DNA from 3 places in the Citrobacter sp. GW821-FHT02E08 genome. Region 1 is predicted to be linked to each of the others. Evidence: predicted binding sites of a transcription regulator. Region 1 holds the regulator's gene; each other region holds the start of a gene.
The links. The regulator CRP, encoded in region 1, controls carbon source genes, mostly activating them, when cyclic AMP is high. The targets are predictions, from matches to a motif close to ATGTGANNNNNNTCACAT.
Positions count from the first base shown of each region.

Region 2: ompW (outer membrane protein OmpW) is a predicted target of CRP. The motif match lies at 1,291-1,308, and genes of this name have one in related genera.
Region 3: deoC (deoxyribose-phosphate aldolase) is a predicted target of CRP. The motif match lies at 1,206-1,223, and genes of this name have one in related genera.

Region 1 covers NZ_JBWKVL010000003.1:393,055-395,327, forward strand. The annotation lists gene AC07UY_RS06160 (YccS/YhfK family putative transporter) at 1-432, opposite strand, end outside; gene crp (cAMP-activated global transcriptional regulator CRP) at 484-1,116, opposite strand; gene AC07UY_RS06170 (OsmC family protein) at 1,425-1,829, shown strand; gene AC07UY_RS06175 (phosphoribulokinase) at 1,876-2,273, opposite strand, start outside.
Region 2 covers NZ_JBWKVL010000014.1:68,351-70,623, reverse strand. The annotation lists gene AC07UY_RS17080 (YciC family protein) at 1-742, opposite strand, end outside; gene AC07UY_RS17075 (YkgJ family cysteine cluster protein) at 768-1,172, opposite strand; gene ompW (outer membrane protein OmpW) at 1,455-2,093, shown strand.
Region 3 covers NZ_JBWKVL010000005.1:239,553-241,825, reverse strand. The annotation lists gene AC07UY_RS09530 (YjjI family glycine radical enzyme) at 1-1,093, opposite strand, end outside; gene deoC (deoxyribose-phosphate aldolase) at 1,355-2,134, shown strand; gene deoA (thymidine phosphorylase) at 2,257-2,273, shown strand, end outside.

The DNA of each region.
Region 1 (2,273 bases):
CCACAGGGTGCCCAGGGCATAGATCAGCAACGGCTCCCAGACGGGCATGTTACCAGCCAGGCTTAGCGTGAAAATAGCGGCGATAAGCGAGGCAGGCAGGAGTCGGGCATGCAAGGCGCTGAGTTCCGCCGTCACGCCAAGAATCAGCGTTAAACCCGTCAGAATCAGCGGCAGCGGTATTGCTTGCGCGAGCAGCAGTTGCATTGCCAGGCTGCATCCGGCAAACAGCGATGCGCCAATGACTAAGCGTTTGAAAAAGCGTTTGTGGGGGGTATCAAGCCCGGCAATGTTGCAGCAGGCGGGAACGAGAGAAAAGAGCAATCCCAGATGCAACTGGCCAATGATAAGGCCGATCGCCACAGGCAAACACAGCACCAGCGTTTGCCGCAGTGCGTAGTTGATTTCAGGGTGATAAATCAGTCTTCGCCACATCGGTGCCAACAAAAATGGCGCATTACAGGGTAATACGCCATTTCGACGGGGTTAACGAGTGCCGTAGACGACGATGGTCTTACCGTGCGCGGAGATCAGGTTCTGATCTTCCAGCATTTTCAGAATACGACCAACGGTTTCGCGAGAACAGCCAACGATCTGACCGATCTCCTGACGGGTGATTTTGATTTGCATGCCGTCCGGGTGAGTCATCGCATCGGGTTGTTTCGCCAGGTTCAGCAGAGTCTGAGCGATACGACCAGTTACGTCGAGGAAGGCAAGGTTGCCGACTTTTTCGGACGTAACTTGCAGGCGACGAGCCATCTGGGAAGACAGGCGCATCAGAATATCCGGGTTCACCTGGATCAGTTGGCGAAATTTTTTGTAGGAGATTTCAGCGACTTCACAGGCCGTTTTTGCACGTACCCATGCACTGCGTTCCTGGCCTTCTTCAAACAGGCCCAATTCGCCAATGAAATCGCCCTGATTCAGATAAGAAAGGATCATCTCTTTCCCTTCTTCGTCTTTAATCAGCACTGCCACTGAGCCTTTAACGATGTAGTACAACGTTTCTGCTTTTTCACCCTGGTGAATCAGCGTGCTCTTCGACGGGTACTTATGAATGTGGCAATGAGACAAGAACCATTCGAGAGTCGGGTCTGTTTGCGGTTTGCCAAGCACCATGCGCGGTTATCCTCTGTTATAAGCTGTCTCCAGAGCCAGAAAACGACGCTGTCTCTGGGGTTGCCAAAATATGCTTCCCGCTGCCAGGGAAGGGGGCTGCTAAAAATGTACTGCAGCCTGTAATGTGATGTCCTCTGCATACATGCAGTACGTCAATGTATTACTGTAGCATCCTGACTGTTTTAGCATAGCTTTCGCCGTGTGTCTCCTGGTGTCTCGCTTCAGCATGATGCAGGTCGCCTTCCATTGCGAGATTTGTTATGTCCGCGTAATCTGTCAGGAAAATTGAAACATTGGAGTTACGAAATATGCAAGCGCGTGTGAAATGGGTCGAAGGGCTAACCTTCCTGGGAGAGTCTGCTTCCGGCCACCAAATTTTGATGGATGGTAACTCCGGTGATAAAGCGCCGAGTCCGATGGAAATGGTGTTAATGGCCGCGGGTGGCTGCAGTGCGATTGATGTGGTGTCTATTCTGCAAAAGGGACGCCAGGATGTGACCAACTGCGAAGTGAAGCTCACTTCCGAGCGTCGTGAAGAGGCGCCGCGCCTGTTCACCCATATCAATCTGCATTTCATTGTGACTGGCAATGATCTGAAAGACGCCGCCGTTTCGCGCGCTGTTGATCTTTCTGCAGAAAAATATTGTTCTGTTGCGTTGATGCTGGAAAAAGCAGTGAATATCACGCACTCATACGAAGTGATTGCCGCGTGATCTCAGGTTGCCGGAGGGCGTGACGCTTATCCGGCAACGCTGCGCATTATTCGATTTTTTTGCCTTCCATCAGTCGCTGAACCAGCGGCAGCATAATCAACTCCATCGCCAGTCCCATTTTGCCGCCCGGCACGACTAATGTATTGATATGAGAAATAAATGAACCCTGAAGCATCGCCAGCAACCAGGGAAAATCGATCCCTTCCAGATTACGAAAATGAATAACGACAAAGCTCTCGTCTAATGACGGGATGCCTTTTGCCGCAAAGGGATTCGAGGTGTCTACCGTGGGTACACGCTGGAAGTTAATATGCGTACGGGAGAACTGCGGGGTGATGTAGTTGATGTAATCATCCATTGAGCGAACCACCGAATCCATCACCGCCTCGCGGGAGTGTCCGCGCTCGCTGGTGTCGCGGATCAGTTTTTGTATCCACTCCAGGT
Region 2 (2,273 bases), on a different contig from region 1:
ATTGGCGAATCAACATATACAGGCGGAATAAATAGATGAGCAAAACGGCAGAGATCAAATTGCTCAGCGTATTCGCCACCACCGCGCCCACGTTCGGGGTCAGTACAGCAAAGTTAGGTGCAAAGAGCAGAAGCAACGTTTTTGCCAGCAACCAACCGATCACAGCGGGCGCGACCAATCGCATATTAGACCACGCAAGACGCATGCTGTTGCGCATTGCAGCAAAAACACCCATTTTGTCCTGAACCAGCATGACTGGCGCAAGTGCGAGGAGGATGGCCATGAGAATACCAGGAACCACCACCAGCATAATGCCAATCTGCACCAGCAGCGTCGTCAGGAAAATCAGAATAAACAGCTTAGGCAAAACAGGGGCGCTGGCGCCAATGGCGCGTAATGCACTTACCCGATGACCGGCCGAAATCAATTGAATCATCAGCATGACGCCGCCTGCCAGAATGGCATTGCCAATGAGACCTGAAAACGTCGAGGCTGCAGAAGCACGTAACAAGATTTGCTGCTGTTCCGGCGTCATGTTTTGCACCAGGTCGAACAATCCAACGCTACCCGCCAGATGGTCGCCTTCGCTGAGTTGTGCAATTTGCGCGTCGCTGGGGGAAAAGGCATGACCTAAAACCACCGTGATAAACGCGCACAGCAACGATACCAGTAAGATGGTAACAAATTGATTACGGAAAAAATTCCCCGTGTCACGGTATACGGACTTCGCCGTGATAGACATGCACTCTCCTTGAGTTCTGCAGGTGTTAATTAGCGGGCAATTGTACCCTGGATAACCCGTGAGTGGCAGCATCAAGGCTTGTATGGAAAAGCATATCTTTGTAAAGCGGAGGTAATCCGTATCGGGCGCGGGCGCGGTTACAGGCTTCGTTGACCTCGCCATCTTCCCCTGACATGGCAAATTCCCGGCAGGCGGAGGGGCGGTTTTCATAGATCGTACAGCTGACATTTTCGCCGGGAGAACCGGAAAGCGCCACGCAGCGGGACTGTTTTTGGTTGGTGCCCGCCATACAACGTAGAAAGGGACTCACCGGTTCCGTCAGATGAACCGGGACAGGGCCGCCAGCATCACTGGCTTCCGCCCAATAAAAAGAGACACGAAAAAACGCACAACAGGCACCGCACGTCATGCACGGGTTGAGATCGCTCATGATTTCACCTGCAACAAGATAACGCATCAATTCAATTGTGAGAAAGCTAAATTAGCGCCCAGTTTCAGGAAGGGCAAGAGGGAAGCATCTGAATATTTTCAGTTCGAAAATATATCGAATTTGATCTGTATCAGTTTAACTAGGATTTTGAATGCAAGTTCTAAATTAATCCAGATCAATAAATGTTAAATTACAAGATGTAATGTGATCTGTGTTAGATCACTTTTTACTCCATTGTAGGTATATTCGTCACGCTTTTATAACCATAACGATGGAGCGGACATGAAAAAATTAACAGTGGCGGCGTTGGCAGTAAGTACTCTTCTCTCTGGCGGGGTTTATGCGCATGAAGCGGGCGAGTTCTTCATTCGTGCAGGTTCGGCAACCGTTCGCCCGACCGAAGGGGCGGGTGGTACGTTAGGCAGCCTGGGCGGATTTGATGTTAGCAACAATACGCAACTTGGCCTGACATTCACCTATATGGCAACGGACAATATCGGTATCGAACTGCTGGGCGCGACGCCGTTCCGTCATAAGATTGGAACCTCATCAACCGGTGATATCGCTACCGTTCACCATTTGCCGCCGACGCTGATGGCGCAATGGTACTTTGGTGATTCCAGCAGCAAACTGCGTCCGTACGTTGGAGCCGGTATTAACTACACCACCTTCTTTGACACGGGCTTTAACGACAAAGGAAAAGAGACTGGATTGTCTGACCTGAGCCTGAAAGACTCCTGGGGCGCAGCAGGGCAAGTGGGTATGGATTACCTGATCGACCGTGACTGGCTGATCAACATGTCGGTTTGGTATATGGATATCGACACGACCGCGAACTATAAACTTGGCGGCGCTCAGCAGCATGACAGCGTTCGCCTCGATCCGTGGGTGTTTATGTTCTCTGCGGGTTATCGCTTCTAAAATCCTCATCGCTATCGAAAAAGGCTGGTTGCATTGCTACCGGCTTTTTTTTCGTCTCTTGCAACGGCTATTTTTATTTTTCCCCTCGCTTAACTCTCTGAAATGCTAACATTAGTAAAATTATCGCCGTCTCTGGCAAGCAGATTTCAGGGATGCTATGCAACAACATAAACGGGCGAC
Region 3 (2,273 bases), on a different contig from region 1:
CCGGTGTACTTTCGACAAACCCAGCCAGTTGCTCACTGATGCGATAACCCAGCGCGTTCGCGGCCTCATCTTTCCCATACCGCGCTTTCAACCCTGCTTTTTCACACAGCAGATTGACGGCTTCCGCCAGACCATACATACCAAACATGGGCACAAAACGTTGTGGATCGATCAACCCTTCCTGCACGAGGAAGCTATTCTCAAAGAAATGTGATTTTTCGTAGAGGAAGTCACAGCGGGCATCAATGATGGAAATTTGTTGCTGACAGTAGTGCGGTAGCGTGCGCGTAAAGAAGTCATCGACAGAAGTACTGCGCTCTGCAACGGCTTTCAGGTTAAGCCTGACCAGTGTGCTGCCGCCCCCCGCAAGGGGTAAAGAGTTATAACAGCTGACGACGCCATAACCGCCTTTTGTGAAAATTTTATCATTTTCGGGGCCGTTGGAAATATGAGGTTTGCTGCATTCACAAATATTTTTTGCAACCTCAAGCAGCAAATCATCCGGAGTGATTTGCGGATCATAAATAAACGTCAGGTTAGGTGCTACCTGCTTTAACTCTGCATCTGCGCGTAAAATCGCACGTGTGACAGGGGTATCGGCAGGGCCAATATTGGCATGCATAAACGCATCAGGGAGGGTTCTGTCGAGATAGCGCCAGAAACGTTTTATTCGAATGTCGATCTCTTCTTGTGTTAGAATTCTAACATATGGTTGCAGCAGCGTATCAAGCTGACCAAGGAAGACCGGCATCGATGTTACCGAGGGCACATGGTGGTACAGAATGGTGAGCAAGGATAATGCGTCATCTAAATCCTGCGCCCCTTCCAGCTCCAGCCACTGTGAACCGTTAGCCAGAAAACGCGCATAATCAGGCAATACATAGCGGGGTTTGAAGGGGGCATGTCCTTCAAACATATCGCAAATAACGCCGTCATCCAGCGCCTGGCGGGCATCCGCGGGGAGCGCCGGATAAGGCAAGTTGTTCTCGGCCTCCAGCGCCAGGAAATGGCGTTTTTGTTCAGGGCTGAGCACCGGGCTGGCCACGATGTGTTGGCAACGTTGTTGCAGGGCGGTTTCGCTTGAAACAGGCATCTTCGTTTCCTTTTTGTACCGAAGGTTTAGCGCCATTGTAGAAAGTTACGCCACGATGGCTTTTGATCCTGATGCGCCTGTCGCATTCTCGTGGGGCCTGAAAAGGTCATTTATTTGAAGTTGATCTCATTAGAGTAATGCAAATTTGTACGTAGTTTTCATTAACTGTGATGTATATCGAAGTGTAATGGCGGATGAATGTTAGAATACTAACAAACCCGCAAGGTGAAATTTTATACGGCGATGCCGTTGGAGAATCAAATGACCGATTTAAAAGCAAGCAGCCTGCGCGCGCTGAAACTGATGGACCTGACCACCCTGAACGACGACGACACCAATGAAAAAGTGATCGCGCTGTGTCATCAGGCGAAAACCCCGGTCGGTAACACGGCTGCTATCTGCATCTACCCGCGTTTTATTCCTATTGCGCGTAAAACCCTTAATGCGCAGGGCACGCCGGATATCCGTATCGCGACAGTGACTAACTTCCCACACGGTAACGACGACATCGACATCGCGCTGGCGGAAACCCGTGCGGCAATCGCCTACGGTGCGGATGAAGTGGACGTGGTGTTCCCGTACCGCGCGCTGATCGCGGGCAATGAGCAGGTCGGTTTTGATCTGGTTAAAGCCTGTAAAGATGCCTGCGCGGCGGCTAACGTTTTGCTGAAAGTGATCATCGAAACCGGTGAACTGAAAGAAGAAGCGTTGATCCGTAAAGCGTCTGAAATCTCCATCAACGCGGGTGCAGATTTCATCAAAACCTCTACCGGTAAAGTGCCGGTAAACGCGACGCCGGAAAGCGCGCGCATCATGATGGAAGTCATTCGTGATATGGGCGTTGCCAAAACGGTTGGCTTCAAACCGGCAGGTGGCGTACGTACGGCTGAAGACGCGCAGCAGTTCCTGGCGATTGCCGACGAACTGTTTGGCGCTGACTGGGCTGACTCTCGTCACTACCGTTTCGGCGCATCCAGCCTGCTGGCGAGCCTGCTGAAAGCACTCGGCCACGGCGACGGCAAAAGCGCAAGCAGCTACTAAGGTGCTAAGTGCCTGATGGCGCTTCGCTTATCAGGCCTACGACATATCACCGTAGGCCGTATAAGGCGTTAGCCGCCATCCGGCAAAACCGCCTGCAAACTCTTTTCCTCATGGAGGTTACCTTGTTTCTCGCACAAGA